DNA from 2 places in the Mycobacterium lehmannii genome. Region 1 is predicted to be linked to the other one. Evidence: riboswitches for the same ligand, from Rfam matches in the RefSeq annotation. Region 1 holds a riboswitch; the other holds the start of a gene.

Region 1 (7,971 bases):
GATCTGCGAACGTGGCAGCAGCTACGAGTACCGCGGGGTGCGGATGAGCGACGGTCTGGTGCTGACCGCGCCTGCCGTCGAAGACAGTGACGGCGTCTTCACCGTCGAGAACGAGGGCGCCACATATACGTTTTCGCCCAAGGAACTCGTCGTGACCGCCGGAGACCAGGTGCTGGTGACCGAACCGATGGTGGCCTACGTCGAGCCGCGGCCCGCCGTCGACGGCTGATAGTTGTCCGGCGCCCCGGTCAGCACACAGCGGGTGTGGCTGTAGATCGTCGGCATGCACTTGTTGCAGTGATCGCAGATCGACTGCACCGAGCTGTCGGCCTGGATGCGGTTGATCAGGTCCGGTTCGGCCAGCAGCGCGCGTCCCATCGCCACGAAGTCGAATCCCTCGGCCATCGCGAGGTCCATCGACTCTCGGTTGGTGATGCCGCCCAACAGGATCAGCGGCATCTTGAGTTCGGCGCGGAACTTCTGGGCGTGGCGCAACAGGAACGCGTCGCGGTAGGGGTACTCGCGCAGGAACTTCTTGCCGGTCATCCGGATGCCCCACCGAATCGGCGGCTTGAACGCATTTGCGAACTCCTTGACCGGCGCGTCGCCGTGGAACAGGTACATCGGGTTGACCAGCGAGCTGCCCGCCGTCAGCTCGATGGCGTCCAGCCCGCCGTCCTCCTCGAGCCACTTCGCGGTCTGCAGCGACTCCTCGATCGGGATACCGCCGCGCACACCGTCGGTCATGGTCAGCTTCGCAGTCACCGCGATAGGGGCACCTTCCTTCTCCACCGCGCGCCGCACCGCCATGACGGCGCCGCGGGCCACTTTGGCGCGGTTCTGCAGGGAACCGCCGAACTCGTCGGTGCGGCGGTTGAGCAGCGGGCTGAGGAACGAACTGGCCAGGTAGTTGTGGCCGAGATGGATCTCGACCGCATCGAAACCGGATTCGATCGCGAGGCGCGCGGCGTTGGCGTGGGCCTCGGTGACGTCGCGGATGTCCTCACGTGTGGCCTTTTTGGCGAACCGCATCGACAGCGGGTTGAAGAAGCGGATCGGCGCCAGCGCCTTGGCCTTGTTGGTCCGCGCATTCGCCACTGGGCCGGCATGGCCGATCTGCGCGCTGATCGCCGCGCCCTCGGCATGGACCGCTTCCGTCAGCCGCTTCAGGCCGGGCACCGCCTCGGGGCGCATCCAGAGCTGCCAGCCGTCGGTGCGCCCGCCGGGGGCGACCGCGCAGTAGGCGACCGTCGTCATCCCGACTCCGCCGGCGGCGGGCAGTCGGTGGAAGTTGATCAGTTCGTCGGTGACGAGCGCGTCCGGCGTCGACGCCTCGAACGTCGCCGCCTTGATGATCCGGTTGCGCAGCGTCACCGGGCCGAGCTTGGCCGGGGTGAACACATTGGGCTGAGTGTTCATGGTCTCAGAGCATGCCAGACTGTGACCCGTGGGTGCGATCACACTGGACGGCAAGGCCACGCGCGACGAGATCTTCGTCGACCTCACCGAACGGGTCGCGGCGCTGACCGCGGCGGGACGTACGCCGGGGTTGGGCACGGTGCTCGTCGGCGACGACCCCGGGTCTCAGGCCTACGTGCGCGGTAAGCACTCCGACTGCGCGAAGGTCGGCATCAACTCGATCCGCCGCGACCTGCCTGCCGACATCAGCCAGGCCACGCTCGACGAGACGATCGACGAGCTCAACGCCAACCCCGAGTGCACCGGTTACATCGTGCAGTTGCCGCTGCCCAAGCACCTCAACGAGAACGCCGCCCTGGAGCGCGTCGACCCGGGCAAGGACGCAGACGGTCTGCATCCGACGAACCTCGGCAGGCTGGTTCTCAACGAACCGGCACCGCTGCCGTGCACCCCGCGCGGGATCGTGCACCTGCTGCGCCGCTACGAGGTGGAGATCGCCGGCGCGCAGGTCGTCGTCATCGGCCGCGGTGTGACGGTCGGTCGCCCGCTCGGACTGCTGCTGACCCGTCGTTCGGAGAACGCGACGGTGACGTTGTGCCACACCGCGACTCGCCATCTCCCGGAGCTGGCCCGAGAGGCTGACATCATCATCGCCGCGGCGGGCATGCCGCATATGGTGACCGCCGAGATGGTGCGACCCGGCGCGGCGGTCGTCGACGTCGGGGTCAGCCGCGACGAGAACGGCAAGCTCGTCGGTGACGTCCACCCCGACGTCTGGGACGTCGCAGGCCACGTCTCGCCTAATCCGGGTGGCGTTGGCCCGCTGACGCGGGCGTTCCTTCTGACGAACGTGGTCGAGCGCGCGGAGGCACTGGCGGCGACGTGACGCCAAAGGAGTTCGCGCGCAAGGTTTTCGCGAGTCAGTGGCCGTTCTGGTCGGTCGGGCTGATCTTCGCCGCCGCGTTCGTCCTGGTGGTCGCGGGATATTGGCGACGCGGCGCGCTGGTGATGGCGATCGGGGTCGGGGTGGCTGCCGCGCTGCGGCTGATGTTGAGCGACGAACGGGCGGGGCTGCTGGCGGTTCGCAGCCGAGGTGTCGATTTCGTCACCACCGCGACCGTCAGCGCGACGATGCTCTATGTCGCCTGGACCATCGACCCGCTGGGCACCAGCTAACGCTGCAATCGCCGAGACTTACGATTTGGCGGGTTTTCCTCGACCATTTCCGCCAATACGTCGATCTCGGCGCGGCTGTCAGGCCAGCGTCGCCCGGATGCACACCGTGACGTACGGCAGCGCCAGCCCGGTGGAGTTGGCCAGCGCCGGGTGGGTCGCCAACAGCTCGCGCACGCGGTCCAGCGTCCTGGTGCGCACCTGCTCCGGTGAGGTGATGCAGTAGCTGCGGGACGCCACGAGGTCGATAAGCGCCTGGGGGGTCAGGTAACTGGTCCACTCGACCTGATGACGTTGCACATCGGTGAACGGTTCGGGCAGCGACACGGTGTTGCTGAACGGATCGTGTTCGTGACCGATGATCCGGCCGAGGTCTTTGACCCAACCGAGCCGCTCGTCGCGGGTGTTCCACACCAGGCCCAGCCGACCGCCGGGGCGCAGCACGCGGGCGACCTCCTTGACCGCGATCTCGGGATCGAACCAGTGCCAGGCCTGGGCCACCAGCACGGCGTCCACGCTGTCGTCGGGCAGCGGGATCTCCTCGGCCGTGCCGAGCAGCGCGGGCGTCTCGGGAAGCGAACGACTCAGCAGGTCAAGCATTTCGGGAATCGGATCGACGGCGACGACGTCGAGGCCGCGCTCGACGAGGCGCGTGGTCAACTTGCCCGTGCCCGCGCCGAGGTCGAGCACCTTGGCGGCGGCCGACGGCAGCAGCCAGTCGATCGCCTCGGGCGGATACGACGGCCTACCGCGTTCGTAGGCTGCGGCTTCCGCGCCGAACGACAGCGAGCGATCCTGTTCCAGCCCGCTCACCGAGATGCCAGCTCCAGCGTCCGGCGGATGAGCTTGTAGACCGCGTCGGTCTCCACCAGGAAGCCGTCATGCCCGTAGATCGACTCGACGACATCGAGTCCGGCGCAGCCGGGCAGCAATTCGGCCAGCTCCTCCTGCAGCCGAAGCGGGTAGAGCCGGTCGGAGGTGATGCCGCCGACCACGGCAGGCACACCACAGCCACGCAGCGCGGCCTCGACGCCCCCGCGGTTCCGTCCGACGTCATGGCTGGACAGCGCCTCGGTGAGGGCCACATAAGTGCCCGCATCGAACCGCGACACCAGCTTTCGGCCCTGATGCTCCAGATAGCTCTGCACGGCGTAGCGGCCGCCGACGCCGGGGTCCTCGTCGTCCTGCGGATCGTTGGCGAACCGGGTGTCGAGCTCGAGTTCGCCGCGATAGGTCAGGTGGGCGAACCGGCGGGCGATCTCCATGCCGAGGTCGGGGGACAGCCCCGTGCCGTAGTAGTCGCCGTTCTGCCAGTTCGGGTCGGCCTTGATCGCGGCGACCTGCGAGCTCTGCGTGCCGATCTGGTCTGCGGTGGCACGCGCGCCGACGGCCAGCACCAGCCCCGCGCGCACCCTGTCGGGGTGGCCGACCATCCACTCCAGTGCGCGGGCGCCGCCCAACGAGCCGCCCATTACCGCCGCGACCTCGGTGATCCCGAACGCCTCCAACGCGGCGATGTCGGCGCGCACCTGGTCGCGGACGGACACGACCGGGAAACGCGAACCCCACGCCTTGCCGTCGGGATGCGGTGAGCTCGGGCCGGTCGAGCCGCGGCACCCGCCGAGCACGTTGGTGGCCACCGCGCACCAGCGGTCGGTGTCGATGGGTCCGCCGGGACCGGCGACGCCGTCCCACCAGCCGGGGGTCGGGTGGTCGGGCCCTGCCGGACCGGTGATGTGGGAGTCGCCGGTCAGCGCGTGCAGCACCACGACGACGTTGTCGCGCTCGGGCGACAGCTTGCCCCAGCGCTGCACGGCGATCGACACGTCGTCGATGACCGCGCCGTTCTCCAGGGTCAGCGGGCCGATGTCGACCACGCCGATCTCGCCTTCCGCGGGCAGATTCAGGAGCGGCACCTCGACTTCCAGGTCGGAGAGGGTCATCAGAACGCCGCCGTGGCGTTCGGATCGGACTTGCCTGCGGAGCTGAACGGCTTGGCGGCGGCGAAGCCCCGCTCCAGATCGGCCAGGATGTCGTCGATGCCCTCGATGCCGACCGCCAGGCGCACCAACCCGGGCGTGACGCCGGTGGCCAACTGCTCCTCCGGCGCCAACTGCGCGTGTGTGGTGGACGCCGGGTGGATCACCAGCGACCGCACGTCGCCGATGTTTGCGACATGGCTGTGCAGGGTCAGCGCGTTGACGAAGGCCTTTCCGGCGTCGACCCCGCCCGCCAGTTCGAAGGCGAGCACGGCGCCGGTCCCCTTGGGCGCCAGCTTCTTTCCGAGCTCGTACCACGGGGACGAGGGCAATCCGGCGTAGTTGACCGAGAGCACGTCGTCGTGCCCCTCGAGGTACTCGGCGACCTTCTGCGCGTTGGCGACGTGCCGCTCGACGCGCAGGCTCAGCGTCTCGATGCCCTGGGCCACCAGGAACGCGTTGAACGGCGACGCCGCGGAACCCAGGTCACGCAGAAGCTGCACCCGCGCCTTGAGCGCGTATGCGGGCGGGCCGAGTTCGGCGAACACCACACCGTGGTAGCTCGGGTCGGGCTCGGTGAAGCCGGGGAATCTGCCGTTGGTCCAGTCGAACGTGCCGCCGTCGACGATCACGCCGGCGATGGCGGTGCCGTGCCCGCCGAGGTACTTGGTGGCCGAGTGCACGACGATGTCGGCGCCGTGGGCCAGCGGCTGGATCAGGTACGGGGTGGCGATGGTGTTGTCGACGATCAGCGGGACGCCGGCGTCGTGGGCGACCGCCGCGACGTTGGGGATGTCGAGGATGTCGATCTTCGGGTTGGAGATCGACTCGGCGAAGAACGCTTTCGTGTTCGGCCGCACCGCGGCACGCCACGAGTCGAGGTCGTCGGGGTCCTCCACGAAACTGACCTCGATGCCGATCTTGGGGAACGTGTAGTGGAACAGGTTGTACGTGCCGCCGTAGAGCCGCGGGCTGGACACGATGTGGTCGCCGGTGTTGGCGATGTTGAGGATCGCGAGGTGTTCGGCGGCCTGACCGGAGGCCAGGAACAGCGCCGCCACACCACCCTCGAGCGCCGCGATGCGCTGCTCGACGGTGTCCTGGGTGGGGTTCATGATCCGCGTGTAGATGTTGCCGGGCTCGGCGAGGCCGAACAGCGCGGCGGCGTGATCGGTGCTGTCGAACGTGTACGACGTGGTCTGGTAGATCGGCAGCGCCCGGGCGTTGGTCGCGCTGTCGGGGGTCTGTCCGGCGTGGACCTGCTTGGTTTCGAACGCCCACCGCGCGGTCGGGTCATCGTGTTCGGTGCTCATAGCTTCTCCTGTTGTGAGGGGCCGATAAGGGGCTTTCACGCACTCAGCGGTAACTGCGCACGCCGGACCTCCGCTGTCTTCTCTGGGGGCCCGTCACAACGGACCCGCGCTTGCCGGTAACCGCTTGTCAGCGGGTACTCAACCTGGTCATCACCCGGGGCACCCCACCGCGGTTGGAGGGTTGCCGACCAGCAAGCCGGGGCTTGTCGCTGGCACTCATGACCGATGAGAAGCCTATCGCACGTCACCTGCGTCGTGCCAGCGAGGCATGCCGATGGCGGGCTACCCACCAGTAGCGGATCACAGTCCTGTCGGCGGACCCCCTGGCTCACACAGAGCGTCGGGTACGGCGCAATACTGGTAGTCGACTGACCGAGGCCTGACCGATTAGCGAGCCGGAGAACCCCACATGACTGCCGAGCAGCCGACCATCATCTACACGCTGACCGACGAGGCGCCGCTGCTGGCGACCTACGCGTTCCTGCCGATCATCCGCACCTTCACCGAACCGGCGGGCATCAACGTCGAGACCAGTGACATCTCGGTGGCCGCACGCATTCTCGCCGAGTTCTCCGACCGCCTGACCGACGAGCAGCGCGTGCCCGACAACCTGGCGCGGCTCGGGGAGCTCACCGAGAAGCCGGACACCAACATCATCAAGCTGCCCAACATCAGCGCCTCGGTGCCGCAGCTGCTGGCCGCGATCAAGGAGCTCAAGGCCAAGGGCTACGACCTTCCCGACTATCCCGGCGACCCCAAGAACGACGAGGAAGAAGAGATTCACGACCGGTACGCCAAGATTCTCGGCAGCGCGGTCAACCCTGTTCTGCGGCAGGGTAACTCGGATCGGCGCGCCCCCAAGGCGGTCAAGGAGTACGCGCGTCGGCATCCGCACAGCATGGGTGAGTGGTCGATGGCGTCGCGCACACACGTGGCGACCATGAAGACCGGCGACTTCTATCACGGCGAGAAGTCGATGACGCTGGACAAGGACCGCAAGGTCAAGATGGTGCTCGAGACAAAGAGCGGCGAGACGATCGTGCTCAAGCCGGAGGTGGCTCTCGACGACGGCGACATCATCGACAGCATGTTCATGAGCCGCAAGGCGCTCTGCGAATTCTTCGAAGAACAGATCGAGGATGCCTACAAGACCGGCGTGATGTTCTCGCTGCACGTCAAGGCCACGATGATGAAGGTGTCGCACCCGATCGTGTTCGGCCACGCGGTGAAGGTGTTCTACAAGGACGCGTTCGCCAAGCACCAGAAGGTGCTCGACGAACTCGGCGTGAACGTCAACAACGGCATGTCCGATCTCTACGACAAGATCCAGGCGCTGCCCGCCTCGCAGCGCGAGGAGATCGTCCAGGACATCCACGCCGTGCACGAGCACCGCCCGGAACTGGCGATGGTGGATTCGGCCCGCGGCATCACAAACTTCCACTCGCCGAGCGACGTGATCGTCGACGCGTCGATGCCCGCGATGATCCGTCTCGGCGGCAAGATGTACGGCGCCGACGGGCGGACCAAGGACACCAAGGCGGTCAACCCCGAGTCCACGTTCAGCCGGATCTACCAGGAGATGGTCAACTTCTGTAAGACCCACGGGCAGTTCGATCCGACGACCATCGGCACCGTGCCCAACGTGGGGCTGATGGCGCAGAAAGCCGAGGAGTACGGCAGCCACGACAAGACGTTCGAGATCCCCGAGGACGGCGTCGCCAACATCGTCGACGTCGACACCGGCGAGGTGCTGATGACCCAGAATGTCGAGACCGGCGACATCTGGCGCATGCCGGTGGTCAAGGACGCCGCGATCCGCGACTGGGTGAAGCTGGCCGTGACGAGGGCCAGGGCCGCCGACATGACCGCGCTGTTCTGGCTCGACACCGAGCGTCCGCACGAGGTGGAGCTGCGCAAGAAGGTCAAGGAGTACCTCAAGGACCACGACACCGAGGGCCTCCACATCCAGATCATGCCGCAGGTGTGGGCCATGCGGTACACCCTGGAACGGTTGATCCGCGGCCAGGACACCATCGCCGTGACCGGAAACATCCTGCGCGACTACCTGACTGACCTCTTCCCGATCC
Region 2 (7,971 bases), on a different contig from region 1:
TGTCGATGGCGTCATCGCAAGTTCCTTCCCGTCGAAAGACAACCAGTGGTGCTGAAAGGCTGAACTTGACCCGCCAGGGCATGGGGCCGGACAAGGTACGGCAACCGCCAGTTATTTAGGTCGAGCCTTTGGCCACAACAACTCCTATATTTTGCGCGAAATGAGCTGACAGCCCCCGAAGCCCGACGCTTCTCATACGAATCGAAGCAGGCCAGTGTCCAAATCCGCCGCAGCGACCGCCTTCGATGCGCGTAGGGTCGGCGTCGGTTCACCAATCACGGTCGTTCCGGCCCCGGCGACACTTCTTGTCAGCACCCAGCCTGACTTACCTCGCACTGCCAGATAAGTCAGCTGAGAATCGCCGATCCACCCCGTCATGGTGTGTGCCCCCGCGCGGAGTCGGTGCCAACGTTGGCTCGCTATCATGCCCAGGCTCCTGTCGGTCGTAGTACCCGTCGAGCAGAAACTCAGAACGCCATCGCGATCACACGAATCCTTCGTCAACGAGGATGCATCCGGCCGTCGTCACGAGGTGGGCCTGGCCCGAACCGCCGACGACTCGGCACCAACTCTTCACATCTAAAACGCTGCCCCGCAATGAAATATCGAAGCCGCCGTACATACCGGGGACCGGGAACCACAGGTGGTTACCAGGGAGTTCGTGGAGGATCTCGACCAGCGGATATCGAAGCTCGGCACGTGGGTCCCGGCCGCCGAACAACCGACCACGGATCCTGCCGTCGATCAAGCCGGCCAGGTGGCGGTTCAACGAGTGCAGCTCTTCGACGTCGAGCTCCGACGATGGCGGCTTCAGGCGCCGCGCGCTCGTTGTAAGCGACTGCCGCCAGTGTTCGCCATAACCGCCCGCAGTGACCGTTTCATATTCCCCTTCGCAACGAACTTCATACGGTGTGCGCCCTCGTGAGTCAGGCAACGACCGTAACGCGTCACGCTGGATCAGGGCGGCGACAACGTCATTCGGCGCGTCATGCCATGCGGCCTGATGCAGAACCGTGAACCACGCTGTTCCGCCCGGCCGCCACTAGTTGACGTTTACCGGTTGCCGCGGGTCATCCAGCATTTCGAAAACGGTTGACCAGTCACCTGACTTCGCGGCATCGGCGAACCGATGACCGGACGACACCGCGGCGTCATGCAACAGGGAGGTGTCGTGCACCCCGTTCCACACGAATGTCATGAGCTTCGCTCCCGCTGTCCATCGGCGGTCTGCTGCGTCTGGAGTCTGCGCAGAGCTGATCGGAACGCGCTATTCGGGTGGGCATTCGGCAGCACTTCCAGTACGTCGCGCAGTGCTTCGTCGCCGCTGATCCCGCGCAGCCTTGCTCCGTATAGCGCCCCCATCGTCGGCGTCCGGCTGTACGCCCCGACGCAGTGCACCAACACCGTGCGTCCCTCGCGACGGAACTGCTCAATGAGGCGCACGGTGTCGTGCAGGACGAAGTCCAGATGCGGGTTCTCGTCGCGCTCCGGCCGATCGATCAGCCGCACTTCGACGTGCGGCATGTCGGCGCGCATATCCTCGTCCGCCAGTCGGCACATCGAGACCACCGCGTCCACCTCGGCCGGAAGCTGCCGAAGCGCACCGATGCCGCCGAGGAGAACGCCGTTGTCGTACGGATGCCGAACGCAGGTGTCGACCGAAGAGTGCGGATAGGAGAAGTCGAACTCGTCCGGCTTGCCCTTGCGCCCGATCGCCGACGCAAGCGAGACAAGCCCGCGCGCGGTGATCCCCGGCCACCCGTGCAGCTGCACGCGCCACGCCGCGGGCACCGCCGATGCGCCGTAGCCGGCCCCCAGTAGACCGCCGGCAATCGCCGCGACCGTGTCGGTGTCGTATCCCGCTCGGACGGCGGCATCCAGCGCCAACCGAAGGTAGTCCGCACGGAACACACCGTTGACCGGATCATCCTCCGGTACAGGCGTTGTCGAGATCGCCGACCATGCCGCCTGCAGGGCGGTCACCACCCAACCGTTGTTCGGGAACGATGCCGGGGGAGCTGCTTCCGCTTCATTCAGACGCTTCGCCCACAGCTCGCGCCGACGCGCGTCCAGATGCGGCAAGCCGACCCGAACGTCGAGCTTCCCCGTCAACACGGCGTGCCTGATCGCGCAGACCCACAACGCACACGCGTCTCCCGCGTCGGGGTCGAAGTGCGTGAGCTCGCTGAGGGCGCGTGCCGCCTCCACCATCGCGCCCTCATCGTCGAGATACGCCAGCGCTATCGGCGCGGTCCGCATCAGCGATCCGTTGCCGGCCGACCGTCCGGTGCGACGGTGATATTTCTCCGACTCCGCGCGGGCGCTGGCCGCGGTGATAACACCACCGCGCACTGCTGCCCTCAGCACCGAACTGGTCTGGATACCAATGTCTTTGGCGGATCGCGACCAATCGAGCCAACGCCGCACGATCGCATCCTGGGCGGCTTCGTCACGCAGGTCGGCGCCCGTCGCGGCCACCTCCGCGATCGCGATCGCCATCGACGTGTCGTCGGTCCATTCACCCGGACGCCACCCGCCTCCGCCGACCATCTCCACCTCGAACTCAGGCCCGCGCGGTGGTTTGAACTCGTACGGTGCCCCAAGTGCGTCTCCTGCCGCGGTCGCCAGAAGCACACCTTCGACACGATCATTGAATGAAGTCATTCGTCCGCCTCCTCCCAAGAGAGCTTTTGCGCAGTTATGCGCTAATGTCAACACTGTACTCTGAGTGACCGACATGAGCCGGAACGTATTCCGAGATAGCAGCGGGAGAACCCTCGAGGACTATCCGCGGCCGTCGGTCGCCGTCGACACCGCCGTGTTGACGCTCGATCCCGAGCATGGGTTGGCAGTCCTGCAAGTGCGCCGCGGAGGCAAGTCGGGTTGGGCGCTTCCTGGAACGTTCCTGCATGAGGGAGAGACGCTGACCGAGGCCGTCGACCGCTCGCTGCGCGACAAGGCCAACGTGCGAGGCCTGTGCCCAAGACAGTTGCACGTCTTCGATGACCCCAAGCGAGATGACCGCGGATGGGTGCTATCAGTCGCTCACGTGGCCGTGGTGCAGGCGAATCGACTCGATTCGCGGTTTCCGGATACGACCCGAATCGTTCCGATCTCCAGGACCGGTCGTTTAGCATTCGACCACGACAAAATCATTGTGCGCGCAGTCGAGCACGTACGTTCACGCTATGCCGACGAGCCGGACCCTGACGGTCTGCTCGACGAGGAGTTCACGCTCCGCCAGCTGCGCATCGCACACGAGGCTGTTCTGGGGTACACCCTTCAACGCGACACCTTCCGTCGAGCGATGGAATCGCACCTCGTTCCCACAGGCAGTACCACGGTTGGTACGAGGGGTCGTCCTGCAGAGTTGTTTCGGCGTCGTGAGACTGAGTCGAAGCGTCGCCGCGGGTCCTGAAGGTGCTCCACGCGGACGGTGCCGCAACCCAACCTCTTAGGACCCATGCAGGCCGGTTCGTTGCGGTACGTCAATGCAATCGGTTCACCGAGCTCATCGACCGGCCGAGGTATAGTGGCCGCAGCTTCACGAGATGCCGTCGCCAAGCTCCGACTAGACGGCACGCCAACCCCACGCTCGTGGGTGGCTCGGATGACGAAGCGGCCGACGCCAATCGGTGGCGGTAAGAGCGCCTCCTGAGTGGAGGCCCGAACGAGGACGGGCAATGACTGCGACCACTGAACCACAAGACGACCGAGACGGTCGTCCTGGCTGCATGAACCCCGGCGCCTATTGGTTACGGACTCGGCCTGTCGAGGGAGGAAGGTTGTGATGCCGTACCACGTCGGTTCCATTCCCCATATGCGCCGCCCGTGCGATCGGTGCGGCTACGCCACCCGGTACAAGCAGTACCCGGTGGTGTGCGGATGCACCTCGCCGGATCGCTGCCCGCACCCGCCCGCTTATGTCATCAATGGACTGTGCCGCCGCTGTGGTGGCGATGCGGGCGAACACCCGCATGGCGGTGGTGCGGCTCCGGTGTCCTAGTCGTAGCGGGCCCGCACGAGGACGTAGGCGTCGCGTCACCACCGCGATGCCTACGCAATAACTGTGTACTCGGTTGTTCTGCGATCCGATTGTCGGGGCGTCAAGGTACTTTGCCCGCCATGACGAACGAGAGCCCTGCCTGCGGCCGATGCGGATCGACCGCGCTGCACCACAAGGTCCACGGCATGCCGACCCCCGAGTTGTTCGAAGAGGCGGAGCGCCGGCCGGATCTTGCGCTGGCCGGGTGCTGCGTGATGCCGGGTGACTGGACCACCGAGTGTGTGACGTGCGGTCAGCGCAAAATCATTGGCCGAGGCGGCGATTCCGCATGGACGACGGCGACTCGGCCGGGCGTCGCCGCTCACCTCGTCACCGCGTACGCGGCGTCGGCGCGGCAGGCGCTGGGCACGGCGCAGACGCCGGCCATCTCCTATCTTGGGTTGTGGCTGTTGCTCGCCCGCTTCGCGCCGGTCGCGACCGGCGCACACCGCGCGCGACTGGCCGAGGTGCTCGGCGTGTCCTGCGATGAAGCCGCCACGCTGGCCGCCGAACTGCTCGACTCGCCGCACCCGACGGTCGCGGCGGCGCTCGGCGCGTGGTCGCGCTCCCCAGCGACGGCGACGCTGCCTGTCACGCTCGACGAGCTGCCCGACCAGGCTGCGCTGGACCGCTGGGCGGCCGAGCACACCCGCGGACTCATCGAGCAGTTCCCGCTACAGGTCGACTCGCTGACCGAGCTCGTCCTCGCTACCGCACTGGTCTTGCAGCCGCGGTGGACCACGGAACTGGACATCGACGAGGACGGGCGGCTTGTCCTCGACGGGGGACTGCAGACCATCGCCGACACCAGTGCCGCGGGACTCGTCGCCGTCGCCAAGCCGTTCAGCGAGGACGGCGTTGATGTCGTCAGTGTCATTGCCGCACCGAATATTTCACCGGCGGAGGTGTGGGAAGCTGTCGACGAGGTCATCGCCAAGCTCAACGAGGGTGCACTGTGGCACGGTGGGATTCCCGCCGATGGCCACGCGTGGACAGTCCGCGAAACGACCGAGACATTCGTCATATGGGACGCACCCGACGACTATGAAGATTTTTGGCGCAGTCACCTGCCGCGCTGGGACGCCACCGTGCAGAGCGCACTGACCGGCGCCCCTGGGGTGGCAGAGCTCGCCTCGTCATTGACAGAGGCTGTGCCAGGCCTCGACGGGTCGATCGAATGCGTGCAGGGGGCCACGGCCGCCTACGACGAGTACGGGTTTGAGGCCGCTGCCGTCACAGCCTTGGCGATGGCGACAGGCGCCCCGCAGCTCGTCGAGCGCACCATCCACCGCGTAGAGGTCACCTTCGACCGGCCGCATGCCGTCGTCGCGGTCGCCCGCGGCGGCGCTTGGGAGGGCGTGCCGCTGCTTCACTCCTGGGTCACGCCTTGAGGATCTGCTCGATATGCCCGCACCGGTAAAGCGCATGCCGCGCGTCAGGCGGCTTGGCGCTCCATCTCCCTAGTCGGCACGACGGACACCTCTGTGGCGGCGTCCAGCAACTGCTCGTGATTGTCACGCACACCGCGGTACGTCGACAGATACTGGTCGATCTGCTCGCGACGCAGCGGTCGCGCCCAGATGTTCTCGCTGGGGATCTCGATCCCACTGTCGTTGAACTCTGCGCGCTTCCGGGCACCAACGCGGAACCCCGCCACCGCTATCACCATCAAGACGACCAGGCTGGCCCCGATGATCCCGGCCACCGCACTTTGCGCGGCCAGCGCGTACACGAACGTTCCCAGTGCCGCGAAACTCAGCAGCAGACACACGTACCCAACCAACGTCGGCGGAATCCGCCCTAACGCCTTCAACACCAGTATCACCTCTCCTAAGTTTCAGCAATACGCTACGCGTATCGTAGCGCTACGTCTAGTGTAGCGTTTTTCCGGTCGGATGTATTCCCGGCTAGTAGGAGGTGCGATGGCACAGCGACGCGACGTCGACGACGGCATCACCGACGCCACCCTGGCCCTCTTGCGCACCCGAGGCCCTCAGTCCGTGACCGTCGAAGCCGTGGCGGCACGGTCGGGCATCGCGAAGACCACCATCTACCGCCGGCATCGCGACCGCCGCGAGATGCTGTCCGACGCGCTCTCGCGGGTGACCTCTCCCGAACCACTCCGCGCGGAAACCGAGGCGCCGGATCGGCTCCGCTGGCTCATCGCGGAAGCGGTCAAGGCGATCGGGGTCGGCGTCGGCTACGGCGGCTTCGCCGCCATGCTCACCGACGAAGACCCCGACTTCACCAAGCTCTTCCGGCGCATTCTTGCCAAGCAGCGGGCTGAACTGGAATCGGTGATCGATGCGGCCAAAGCCGACGGATCGTTTCGCGCCGATGTCGACGACGCCACCCTCATCGACGCCGTGGTCGGCGCGATCATCGCCGAGCGCGCACGGACCGGCCGCGTCGCCAAGGACTGGGAAGGGCGACTGTTCGACCTCTTTTGGCCGACCGTGCGGCCCTAAACGCTCTCGTCGTTTAGTTCTTTCTGTGCGGCCGCCTCAAGCGAATCGACCGTCAGCCAGGCGCTTCAGCGCCCGGCCGTCGGTCAGTTCGTCACGGCGATCCAGATTCTGCCAATAGAACCGGACCAGCTCGCGCAGAGCTCGTCCTTCCGGCGTGAACGAGGCCGCTGCGAAGGTCAGGACCTCCTCATCGGACATCACGACGACTATCGCATTCGGTGATGGTGCGGACTGTTTCGGTGAGGCATCGGTGACATCTACAACATGCGCCCAGTCACCGCCCTTCGGCCGCGACCCTTGCACGAACGTGAATCCGTTGGGCGTCAAGCGCAGGTAATGCACGCCGCCGCGCCGGAGCGTTCGCCACAGAATTGGCGCGCCTACGATCGCAGCGAGAGCGCTGGCGAGGGGAAAGTACATGCGCGTGTGCTCGGGCACCGGGATATCAACCATCCCGAGCGGTCCGAATATCGCGAACAAACCACAAGCCACCGTTGATCCGATGAGTGCGACCTGGAGAGGTAGGTCGACGCCTCGATCCGGCCGAATGGTCGTCCCCTCGTCGTCGAAATCGCCACTCGGGACGAGCTTCCCCGGAACGACCCGTGCGAACGGGACGATGAAACCCAGGAAGAACATCGCGAACCCCAGCGACACCACCGCCGTCAGGAAGTCGCCGCGCCCGATGCAGATAATCGTCCACACCAGCGCCAGAATGCCGAGCGGTCCGAAGAACAGCGTGCAGAGCAACGCGATGGGGAGAACCTTCATTTGGGACACACGATATTGCCGATGATTCCGCCAATATAACCGAATGTCCAAGTGCCGGCGATGCTTCCGACCACGGCGGCCCCCGGCGCCAATTGCGGAGCGCCGAAAGCCGAGGCTCCGGCCGCCGCCAAGGTGCCACCTGCATAACCCCCACCAACCCCTGCGCCTCCGGAGATCGCAGCCACGCAGCCGTCGTGAAACGTCTTGGCGGTCACCGTGTCGTACAGGGCCGTCGCCACACCCAGCGTCGGGCCGCCATACTTGGCCGCCTTCCCGAGGTTTTCGACCGACTGCGGTGAGAGCATGGGGATCCCGCGCTTGGCTTGTTCCTCCAGGCCCGTGAGTGCACCCCCGACGGTCGTGACCATCGGATGAGTGAAGAACTCGTCGGGTAAGACGCCATGGCGGCCGTCGGCCGCCGTCACGCCTCCGGTGGTCTTGCCATCTGGAGTTTGCGTCATGGTGACTTCGATGCCGTCAGCGAATCTGATGGACGTGTACTTCGTGCCGTCGTAGTTGGTCTTGTCCTGTGAGAACGTGCTGGACACTTCGTTGCCGTGCTTGTCGTAGTAGGTGTCCTCGACGCACGGAGCGAAATCGTTCCACTCATATATCTCGTGCCGGCTGCCATCCATCATCATCAGCGTCTGTCGCACCTGCCCGTCTTCGGTCACCCACTCGCGGCTC

Evidence for each region. A riboswitch is a leader RNA that binds a small molecule or an ion and turns the genes downstream of it on or off. The one in region 1 is predicted to bind S-adenosylmethionine.
Region 2: linked by a shared signal. The riboswitch ahead of AU192_RS10420 (serpin family protein) and the one ahead of AU192_RS02995 (bifunctional o-acetylhomoserine/o-acetylserine sulfhydrylase) in region 1 are both predicted to bind S-adenosylmethionine.

Annotation. Positions count from the first base shown of each region.
Region 1 is NZ_LQIR01000002.1:39,351-47,321, reverse strand. Features, by position in the region: gene AU192_RS03025 (hypothetical protein) at 1-229, shown strand, start outside; gene AU192_RS03020 (NADH:flavin oxidoreductase) at 196-1,419, opposite strand; gene AU192_RS03015 (bifunctional methylenetetrahydrofolate dehydrogenase/methenyltetrahydrofolate cyclohydrolase) at 1,448-2,305, shown strand; gene AU192_RS03010 (DUF3017 domain-containing protein) at 2,302-2,595, shown strand; gene AU192_RS03005 (class I SAM-dependent methyltransferase) at 2,674-3,405, opposite strand; gene metX (homoserine O-acetyltransferase MetX) at 3,402-4,535, opposite strand; gene AU192_RS02995 (bifunctional o-acetylhomoserine/o-acetylserine sulfhydrylase) at 4,535-5,884, opposite strand; SAM riboswitch class IV at 5,986-6,108, opposite strand; gene AU192_RS02990 (NADP-dependent isocitrate dehydrogenase) at 6,294-7,971, shown strand, end outside.
Region 2 is NZ_LQIR01000014.1:11,611-19,581, reverse strand. Features, by position in the region: gene AU192_RS10440 (hypothetical protein) at 1-15, opposite strand, end outside; gene AU192_RS25940 (hypothetical protein) at 485-769, opposite strand; gene AU192_RS10430 (ADP-ribosylglycohydrolase family protein) at 1,195-2,664, opposite strand; gene AU192_RS10425 (NUDIX hydrolase) at 2,738-3,418, shown strand; SAM riboswitch class IV at 3,543-3,654, shown strand; gene AU192_RS10420 (serpin family protein) at 4,126-5,436, shown strand; gene AU192_RS10415 (hypothetical protein) at 5,481-5,861, opposite strand; gene AU192_RS10410 (TetR/AcrR family transcriptional regulator) at 5,968-6,513, shown strand; gene AU192_RS10405 (hypothetical protein) at 6,550-7,284, opposite strand; gene AU192_RS10400 (hypothetical protein) at 7,281-7,971, opposite strand, start outside.